Regions from separate parts of the Streptomyces sp. NPDC028722 genome, predicted to be linked through region 1. Evidence: riboswitches for the same ligand, from Rfam matches in the RefSeq annotation. Region 1 holds a riboswitch; the other holds the start of a gene.

Region 1 (4,979 bases):
AAGTAGGCGCCGTGGACGATGTCGACCCCGCCGGCCCTCAGGCCCGCGGCGAGGACCGTGGCGTAGCGGTGGGTGCGGCGGGCGATCGTCCGCAGGCCCTCGGGACCGTGGTAGACGGCGTACATACCGGCCATCACGGCGAGCAGCACCTGCGCGGTACAGATGTTGCTGGTGGCCTTCTCACGGCGGATGTGCTGCTCACGGGTCTGCAACGCCAGGCGGTAGGCCCTGTTGCCGTCGGCGTCGACGGAGACACCGACCAGACGGCCGGGCAGGCTGCGCGCGAACTTCTCCTGGACGGCCATGTAGCCGGCGTGCGGTCCGCCGAAGCCCATCGGCACGCCGAAGCGCTGGGTCGTACCGACGGCGATGTCCGCGCCCAGTTCGCCCGGGGAGGTCAGCAGGGTCAGCGCGAGCAGGTCGGCGGCGACCGTCACCAGGGCGCCCAGCTCGTGCGCCTGGTCGATGACCGCCTTGATGTCCCGTACGGCACCGGAGGCGCCCGGGTACTGGAGCAGCACGCCGTTGATCTCGCGCTCGGCGATCCCGGCCGGGATGCCGTCGCTGAGGTCGGCGACGACGACCTCGACGCCGGCCGGCTCGGCCCGCGTCTCGATCACGGCGATGGTCTGCGGCAGCGCGTCCGCGTCGACCAGGAACAGGCCCTTCTTGTTCCGGCCCATGCGCCGGGAGAGCGCCATCGCCTCGGCGGCGGCGGTGCCCTCGTCCAGCAGGGAGGCACCCGAGGTGGGCAGGCCGGTCAGCTCGGCGACCACCGTCTGGAAGTTCAGCAGGGCCTCCAGACGGCCCTGGGAGATCTCCGGCTGGTACGGCGTGTAGGCCGTGTACCACGCCGGGTTCTCCATGACGTTGCGCAGGATGACGGGCGGCGTGAACGTCCCGTAGTAACCGAGCCCGATCATCGAGCCGAGCACCTGGTTGCGGTCGGCGAGGGAACGCAGCTCGGCGAGCACCTCGGCCTCGGTGCGGGCGCCCGGCAGGTCGAGGGCGTCGGCGTTCTTGATCACGTCCGGGACCGCGGCGGCGGTCAGCTCGTCCAGCGAGCCGTACCCGACCTGCGCGAGCATCTTGGCCCGCGCCTCCTGGTCAGGGCCGATGTGGCGCTGCTCGAACGGGATACCCGCTTCGAGTTCGGAGAGCGGAATGCGATGGGCGGTCATTGCGGAGGCCTCCTGGTCTGACGCGACCTTCGAGGGGCACCCCGGTACGGATACCCCGACGGCCTCCCCCTCTGTCATCTCGACCTGAGAGCTTCACCGGGCCCTTGCGGGCACCGGCTTTCACCGTCGGTGAGAGCGGACGCCGTGCACACCCGCCCTGCTTTCCAGAGTGGCCTCGTCCGCGCGGTACGTGAGCCTGAGAGATTCCGGGGAGGATTTGCTCCTTCGGCGCCTCCGACGTGGTCGGAGGACTCTCCCGCGCGGGGTCAGCAGCCGCTGTCAGCGTACCAGCGGGGGCAACACCTGAGCCCTCGAGTGGCCGCCTCCCTGAATCTGCTCTTTTGTAGTGCTTACGGATGTGTTGCGACCACGTGGAGAGAGAGGGACCGTGCGAACCGACATCGATCCGCGCAACCTGATCGGCCGCAAGGCGTTCGACGTCAATGGCGCCAAGATCGGCACCATCGACGAGGTGTACCTCGACGACGCGACCGGCGTGCCCGAGTGGGCGGCCATACGTACCGGTCTCTTCTCCCGGGACGCCTTCGTCCCCCTGGAGCCCAGCGAATTCCTCGACGGCACGCTGCACATCCCGTTCGACCGCGCCCTGATCAAGGACGCCCCCGACTTCGGCGTGGGCCGCCACCTCTCCCCCGAGCAGGAACTCCAGCTCTACCACCACTACGGCCTGGACACGGCACCCCCGCCCGAGGTCCCGGACCACGACTTCGGCACCCTGGCACCACCGGAGGAGTCCCGGCCCGCACCGGGCCCCTGAACGCCGTCGCCGGGTCTCCCGTCGTACCCGTCCGGGTCCGCGGCCGGACGCCCGAGCCGCTCACCCGAAGCCGGTCGCAGGGCCGTGGCCGGCCGGGTGGGCGAGGCCGGCTCCGAGACCAGCGGCAACGGCTCGGCCGGTGCCAGCGCGGGATCGTCGACCCGGAACGTCCGTACCCGGCCCGGCTCGGACTGCGGCGTCTCGAAGCGCACGGTGACCCGGCCCAGCCCACTGCCCTGCACCCATCCGTGTCCCCAGTCGTCGTGCCGCACGTCCTGCCCGGCCCGCCACTGCCGCCCGGCCGGGTCCACCTGCTCCGCCGGGGCCTGAGGCACGGCCTCCTCGGCGAGGTCCACCGCCCCCTCCCCCGCCGCCTGCGCGAACAGGTCCTCCTGTGTGTAGTCGGCGAGCCCGGACACGCCGACGCCGAGCAGCCGCACCCCGCCCGTGGTGTCCACGGAGTCCAGCAGCCGCGCCGCCGCCTCACGGATGACCGCGGGATCGTCCGTGGGCCCTCTGAGCGTCTCGGAGCGGGTGAGGGTCGAGAAGTCGTACCGCCGCACCTTCAGCACGATGGTCCGCCCGGACAGCCCGGCCTCGCGCAGCCTCCGGACACACCGGTCGGCCAGCCGCTGCACCTCCATGCCGACCCGCGGCCGGTCGTGGATGTCCACGTCGTACGTGTCCTCCACCGACACCGACTTGGTCTCCCGCTCGGCCACCACGGGCCGCTCGTCCCGGGCCAGGGCCATGGCGTACAGCGCGTGCCCGTGCGCCTTGCCGAGCATCCGGACGAGTTCGTCCTCGCCCGCCTCGGCCAGCTCCTCGACCGTGGTGATCCCGGCCCGGCGCAGATGGTCCCCGGTGGCCGGCCCGACCCCCGGCAGGGTCCGCACCGGCATCGGCCCCAGCAGCGCCCGCTCGGTCCCCGGCTCGATCAGCACCAGGCCGTCCGGTTTCGCCTGCTCGGAAGCGATCTTCGCGAGCATCTTGGAGGCGGCGAGCCCCACCGACCCGGTGAGCCCGGTGACCGCCCGGATGTCCGCGCGGAGCCTCTCCCCGGCCCGCCGCGCCGACTCCCCGTCCCAGGCCGCTCCCCCGGCCTCCAGGTCCACGAACGCCTCGTCCAGGCTGAGCGGTTCGATCAGCGGTGACAGCTCCCGCAGCAGCGCCATCACCTGCTCGCTGACCGTCCGGTACAAGGTGAAGCGCGGCACCAGATAGGCGGCGTTGGGTGCCAGCCGGCGCGCCTGCCCCATGGGCATCGCCGAGTGGACCCCGAACACCCGTGCCTCGTACGACGCGGTGGCCACCACTCCGCGCGGTCCGAGCCCGCCCACGACGACGGCCTTCCCGCGCAGGCTCGGCTTGGACGCCTGCTCCACCGAGGCGAAGAAGGCATCCATGTCGAGATGCAGGACCGTGGGCGCGTTTCTCACATCTCCGATGCTGCACCACGGCACTGACAACGCGGTGACGGCGGAGGCCACCGCGAGGACTCCGGCGGTCAGACCGCCCGGTTGCGCCGCCGCGCCAGCTCGTCCGTCGGGTTCTGCCCGACCAGCGTCTCCCCGGTGTCGATGCGCTCGCCGTGCAGCTGGGAGAGCGCGCCCTCCACGTCGCGCCACACCACGCCGACGGCGATCCCGAAGACGCCCTGACCGCCCTGGAGCAGGGCGTGGACCTCGTCCGGCGAGGTGCACTCGTACACGGTGGCGCCGTCGCTCATGAGGGTCATCCGCTCCAGGTCGCGGAAACCGCGTTCTCTGAGGTGCTGCACGGCCGTGCGGATGTTCTGGAGCGACACACCGGTGTCCAGGAATCGCTTCACGATCTTCAGGACGACGACGTCCCGGAAGCTGTACAGACGCTGGGTGCCCGACCCGTAGGCGGGCCGCACGCTGGGCTCGACCAGCCCGGTGCGGGCCCAGTAGTCGAGCTGCCGGTAGGTGATGCCGGCGGCCGCGCAGGCCGTGGGCCCGCGGTAGCCGATCTCCTCGGACGCCATGGACGCCACCCCTCCGCCGTTCGGCACCGCCGTCGGCAGCTGCGGAGCGTGCTCTGCCGCGCTGCCGGGATGGGGGTAACCCCCGCTCGAGCGCAGCCGCGAGTCCGGGGGCGGGTACGGACCGCTCTCCCCGAAACCGCGTCCGGGGGCACCCCCAGCCGTACCGTCGCCGCTGGTTCTCACGCCGACCTCCGTCCTTGACCTGCCTTCTCGACGGTAGGCAGTCACCAGGGGTGCGTCAACGATCGCCACACTCGGCACGCCGAGTGATAATCACCCTAGGAGTGGTTTCCCGTGTCCCACCGCGGGGAAAGGCTAGCCGAATGCGCTCGCGGGAAGCCGTAGGACGCTCTCACTGGCCGGAGGCAATTGCCGGGGCAGCGGCCCCGCGGAGCCGCCCACCGCCCAGGAGGAACCCGGGGTCCGGCTGGCCGGCGCCGCGTCTCACTGGCTGCTGCTGCCGAAGTCCTCGGGCGAGATCTGGTCGAGGAACTCGCGGAACTTCTCCACCTCGTCCTCCTGCTCGTCCGGAATGGCGATACCCGCGTCGTCCAGCACCGTGTCACTGCCGTAGATCGGCGTTCCGGTGCGCAGGGCCAGCGCTATGGCATCGGAGGGACGGGCGCTGACCTCGACCCCGCTGGCGAACACCAGTTCCGCGTAGAAGACCCCTTCCCGCAGGTCGGTGATGCGGACTTCGGTCAGCTCCTGGCCGACGGCCTCCAGCACGTCCTTGAACAGGTCGTGGGTCAGCGGTCGCGCGGGGGCCATGCCCTGCTGGGCGAAGGCGATCGCCGTCGCCTCCCCCGGCCCGATCCAGATGGGGAGGTAACGATCGCCTCCCACTTCGCGCAGGAGCACGATCGGTTGGTTGGAGGGCATTTCGACCCGGACACCTACGACATCGAGCTCGTTCACACAGCAACCCTAGGCCGTGCCCGGGACGTTTGGGTAGTCGGGCCGGGAACAGGTGCCCGATCCGGCCGCCCGGCCCCCACCCCTCGCCCGCTCC
Region 2 (4,979 bases), on a different contig from region 1:
TCCTGGGCGGAGGTGACACAGGGGGCGTAGTGGATGCCGTCGATCTCCATGTCGCCGTACTGGGCGTCCGGGGAACCGGCCTGGCCGTGCCACAGGAACATCCAGATCTGGCCGGAGGAGGGGGCGGCGAGGGCGCGCAGCAGGGCCTCGTAGGCGTCGTAGTCGTAACGTCCAGGCGTGACCTGGCGCAGCATGTGCTCGACGCTGCCGCTCGGGCTCGCGCTCACCTGTCTTACCGCCCCTTCTCGTGGAGTGCCCCGCGTTGGGGGACAGCTTAAGCGCCCGGTGGCCCGGGACCTCGTGGCCGTACACGGGGGCGGGCGCGCGGTGGCGTGCCGCGCCCGGCGCACCATCGCGTGCCGGCCCGGCTCCGCGCCCCGGCCGTTAGTGGCCGAAACGGTAGAAGGGGCGGACGTTCGCCTTCAGCCAGTTCGCCACCGGGTCGTCGGTGACGTCCATGAGGACGAGGTTGACCGGCCACTTCACCGGGACCCTGCCCAGCGCCCGGCCCAGGGCCTCCAGGGGCGCGGTGCGCAGGTCGCCCTCCCACTGGGAGAGTTCCACGCCGACGAACATCACCGGTTCGGCCGTCTCGACGGCGGCCAGGCAGCGGCGGGCGGTGACCACCACGCCGGTGTCCGCGAACTCGGCGGAGGCGGCGGAGAGGAAGTCGACCGGGTCGTCCTGCCAGTCGGGCTCGAAGAGGCGGACCCGGCCGCCGCTGCCGGGCCCGTCGAGCGGGGTGCGGCCCACCCGGCACAGTTCGGCCACGGCCTCGGGCGGCAGCGGGATGCCGATCACGCCGCCCGGGTTCACGGCCAGGCCCGCCTGCGGCGGCAGGCCACGGGCGAACTCCACGGCGGGGGCGACGGCGTACGACATGTGGGAGCCGGCCGCCTGCCGGAACTGCTCCTCGGAGCTGAAGACCGGCACGTACACCTGGCCCTCGATGTCGACGGTGGGCAGGTCCAGCGGGCCGCTGTCCGGACCGCCGCCGGCCGGCAGCGGGATCCACAGGAAGCTGCGGCCGAGGACCTCGATGATCCGGCCGCCCGCCGTGGGGACGCCGAGGGAGGCCGAGAGCACCTCCTCCAGTTCGTTGCCGGGCCAACCGCCGTGCGGGTGGGGGTGTGTCTGTGCCGGGAAGTCCGCGGGAAGGTCCGCCGGGAAGTCCATCTGCCTACCGCCTGCTGGGAACCACTGCTGTGAGGTCGAAGGCTATCGGGTGGCTGTGACATCGCGGCTCCGCCGGGGACACGCGCGCCGCGTCAGCGGGGGTCCGGGGCGGCGAAGTCCACGCGGTGCAGGGTGTCCGCGGCGGCCCGGTCCAGCAGCAGCGCCGAGCCGCAGCCCATGGGCGGTTCGCCCCGCTCGACCGCGCGCAGCAGCCGGGCGGCGGTACGGCGGTGCCGGCGGAAGGCGTAGCGGGAGACGCCCCGGCCGCGCTCCCGCTGGCCCTCGCGGGCGGTCTCGGGGGCGACGTCGAGCACCAGCAGGTGCAGGGTGCCGCCACGGCGGCGGGCCTCGCGGGCGAGCCAGCCGCGCACCCAGGGCTGGGTGCCGCAGTCGTGGACGACGACGCCGCCGCCGGTGCGCAGCGCGCGGCGCAGTCCGGCGTAGTGCGCGAGGCGGACCAGGGGGCGGTAGAGCGCGTACGGCAGGAAGCGGGGCAGGCGGGCCGCGAAGCGGTCGCGGGCGTCCTGGGAGTCGATGCGGTGGCCGGCGACCGCGCGCCGCATCAGCGTGGACTTGCCGCTGCCGGGCAGGCCGGTGATCACCACCACGTCCCGCGGCCCGAAGACGAGGGCGCGCGGGCTGCGGCCGGCGCGGTCGCGCAGGTCACGGACGACCGGGACCGGGCGCGCGGGGTGACGTTCGCGGGCGGTGGCGGGCGCGGAGCGCTGCTCCGGCACCGCGAGGCCGGTGGTGGCGGCGGTGACGTACGCCGTGGTCCTGTTCACCGTGGTCGTCCTCCCCTGTGGGCTCGGTCATGTCCTGCCCCTTGAAGTTAAAGGGAAGGTAATGCCCACTGGCCGGTGGTTCGGTGCGGGTCGTGCCACAGGTCGGTTACAGAAGCCGGGCTCGCGTGCAATGATGTGCCCGCCAACTGCATACCGGCCGCTTGAATCCGCGCGGGAGAGTCCCCAGGTCCCGTTGGACCGTCTGGGGCGCCGAAGGAGCAAGTCCCTCCCTTGAATCTCTCAGGCCCCGTTACCGCGCGGGCGAGGCACATCTGAAAAGCGGGCCGCTGTGTCCAGTGGTCCCACCCAAGGTGCAAACCGTGATCGTCCCCGTGGCGGTCACGGCGAACCTCTCAGGTTCCGATGACAGATGGGGAGGAACGTTCCTCGCCCCGTCCGTATGCCCTGGGAGACGACCGACCGATGAGCAGCACCGAACTCCGCCACACCGCGCTGGATGCCGTGCATCGCGCGCTCGGCGCGACCATGACCGACTTCGCCGGCTGGGACATGCCCCTGCGCTACGGCTCCGAGCGCGACGAGCACCTCGCGGTGCGCACCCGGGCCGGCCTGTTCGACCTCTCCCACATGGGCGAGATCACCGTGAGCGGCGCCGGGGCGGCCGCCCTCCTGAACTTCGCCCTGGTCGGCAACATCGCCTCCGTCGGCGTCGGCCGCGCCCGTTACACCATGATCTGCCGGGCCGACGGCGGCATCCTGGACGACCTCATCGTCTACCGGCTGGCCGAGACCGAGTACATGGTCGTGGCCAACGCCTCCAACGCCCAGGTGGTGCTGGACGCGCTGGCCGAGCGGGCCGCCGGCTTCGACGCCGAGGTCCGCGACGACCGGGACGCCTACGCGCTGCTCGCCGTGCAGGGCCCGGAGTCCCCCGGCATCCTGAAGTCGCTCACCGACGCCGACCTGGACGGGCTGAAGTACTACGCCGGTCTGCCCGGCACCGTCGCCGGCGTCCCGGCGCTGATCGCCCGCACCGGCTACACCGGCGAGGACGGCTTCGAGCTGTTCGTGCGGCCGGAGCACGCCGTGCGGCTGTGGCAGGCGCTGACCGAGGCCGGCGAGGGCGTCGGCCTGGTGCCGTGCGGCCTGTCCTGCCGGGACACCCTGCGCCTGGAGGCGGGCATGCCGCTGTACGGGCACGAGCTGACCACCGCGCTCACCCCCTTCGACGCCGGGCTCGGCCGGGTCGTCAAGTTCGAGAAGGAGGGGGACTTCGTCGGGCGTGAGGCGCTCGCCGGGGCCGCCTCCCGGGCCGAGGCGAGCGCGCCCCGGGTGCTCGTCGGCCTGGTCGCCGAGGGCCGCCGGGTGCCGCGCGCCGGGTTCTCCGTCGTCGCCGGGGGCCAGGTGATCGGCGAGGTCACCTCCGGTGCCCCCTCCCCCACCCTGGGCAAGCCGATCGCCATGGCGTACGTCGACGCGGCGTACGCGGCGCCGGGCACCGAGGGCGTCGGCGTGGACATCCGGGGCACCCACGAGCCGTACGAGGTCGTGGCGCTGCCGTTCTACAAGCGCCAGAAGTAGACACTGGGCGCTGCGGCGCTCCCGGCGCCCCGCCCCGCGTCGCCGGACGTGACCCTGCGCACATTTCCCCTGCTCACCAGCAGGTCCTACCGTCCCCCCTTCATCAGCACTCCCGCGCGTACAGGAGAATCCAGGCCATGAGCAACCCCCAGCAGCTGCGCTACAGCAAGGAGCACGAGTGGCTGTCGACCGCCGAGGACGGCGTCGCGACGGTCGGCATCACCGAGTTCGCGGCCAACGCGCTCGGCGATGTGGTCTACGCCCAGCTCCCCGAGGTCGGCTCCACCGTCGAGGCGGGCGAGACCTGCGGTGAGCTGGAGTCGACGAAGTCGGTCTCCGACCTGTACTCGCCGGTCAGCGGTGAGATCACCGAGATCAACGAGGATGTCGTCAACGACCCCTCGCTGGTGAACTCCGCGCCCTTCGAGGGCGGCTGGCTGTTCAAGGTACGGGTCACCGAGGAGCCGGCCGACCTGCTCTCCGCCGACGAGTACGCCGCCCACACCGCCGGCTGAGGAGTCGTAGCCCCATGACTGTCCTGAACACGTCCCTCCACGAGCTGGACCCGGAGATCGCCGCCGCGGTCGACGCGGAGCTGAACCGCCAGCAGTCCACGCTGGAGATGATCGCGTCCGAGAACTTCGCGCCGCTCGCGGTGATGGAGGCCCAGGGCTCGGTCCTCACCAACAAGTACGCCGAGGGCTACCCGGGCCGCCGCTACTACGGCGGCTGCGAGCACGTCGACGTCGCCGAGCAGATCGCCATCGACCGGGTCAAGGAGCTGTTCGGCGCCGAGTACGCCAACGTGCAGCCCCACTCCGGTGCCTCCGCGAACCAGGCGGCCCTGTTCGCCCTGGCCCGGCCCGGGGACACCATCCTCGGCCTGGACCTGGCACACGGCGGCCACCTGACCCACGGGATGCGGCTGAACTTCTCCGGCAAGCAGTTCGACGTGGTCGCGTACCACGTGGACGCGGAGACCGGCCTGGTCGACATGGCCGAGGTCGAGCGGCTGGCCAAGGAGCACCGCCCGAAGGTGATCATCGCCGGCTGGTCGGCGTACCCGCGTCAGCTGGACTTCGCCGAGTTCCGCCGGATCGCCGACGAGGTCGAGGCGTACCTCTGGGTCGACATGGCGCACTTCGCGGGCCTGGTCGCCGCCGGTCTCCACCCGAACCCGGTGCCGTACGCGGACGTGGTCACCTCCACGACCCACAAGACCCTCGGCGGCCCGCGCGGCGGCATCATCCTCGCGAAGAAGGACTTCGCGAAGAAGCTGAACTCCTCCGTCTTCCCGGGCTTCCAGGGCGGCCCCCTGGAGCACGTGATCGCGGCGAAGGCGGTCTCCTTCAAGGTCGCCGCCTCGGAGGAGTTCGCCGAGCGCCAGCGCCGTACGGTGGAGGGCGCGCGCATCCTCGCCGAGCGGCTGACGGCGGCGGACGCCCGCGAGGCCGGCGTGAACGTCCTGTCCGGCGG

Evidence for each region. Region 1 has a riboswitch for glycine ahead of gcvP (aminomethyl-transferring glycine dehydrogenase). Riboswitches for the same ligand answer to the same signal wherever they lie in the genome.
Region 2: linked by a shared signal. The riboswitch ahead of gcvT (glycine cleavage system aminomethyltransferase GcvT) and the one ahead of gcvP (aminomethyl-transferring glycine dehydrogenase) in region 1 are both predicted to bind glycine.

Annotation. Positions count from the first base shown of each region.
Region 1 is NZ_JBEZWU010000018.1:7,538-12,516, reverse strand. It holds gene gcvP (aminomethyl-transferring glycine dehydrogenase) at 1-1,181, opposite strand, end outside; glycine riboswitch at 1,356-1,450, opposite strand; gene AB0F03_RS24970 (PRC-barrel domain-containing protein) at 1,570-1,959, shown strand; gene AB0F03_RS24965 (DNA polymerase IV) at 1,863-3,398, opposite strand; gene AB0F03_RS24960 (MerR family transcriptional regulator) at 3,467-4,150, opposite strand; gene AB0F03_RS24955 (bifunctional nuclease family protein) at 4,412-4,885, opposite strand.
Region 2 is NZ_JBEZWU010000024.1:83,785-88,763, forward strand. It holds gene AB0F03_RS29415 (enhanced serine sensitivity protein SseB C-terminal domain-containing protein) at 1-227, opposite strand, end outside; gene AB0F03_RS29420 (enhanced serine sensitivity protein SseB) at 385-1,176, opposite strand; gene AB0F03_RS29425 (AAA family ATPase) at 1,269-1,961, opposite strand; glycine riboswitch at 2,124-2,227, shown strand; gene gcvT (glycine cleavage system aminomethyltransferase GcvT) at 2,385-3,503, shown strand; gene gcvH (glycine cleavage system protein GcvH) at 3,641-4,018, shown strand; gene glyA (serine hydroxymethyltransferase) at 4,033-4,979, shown strand, end outside.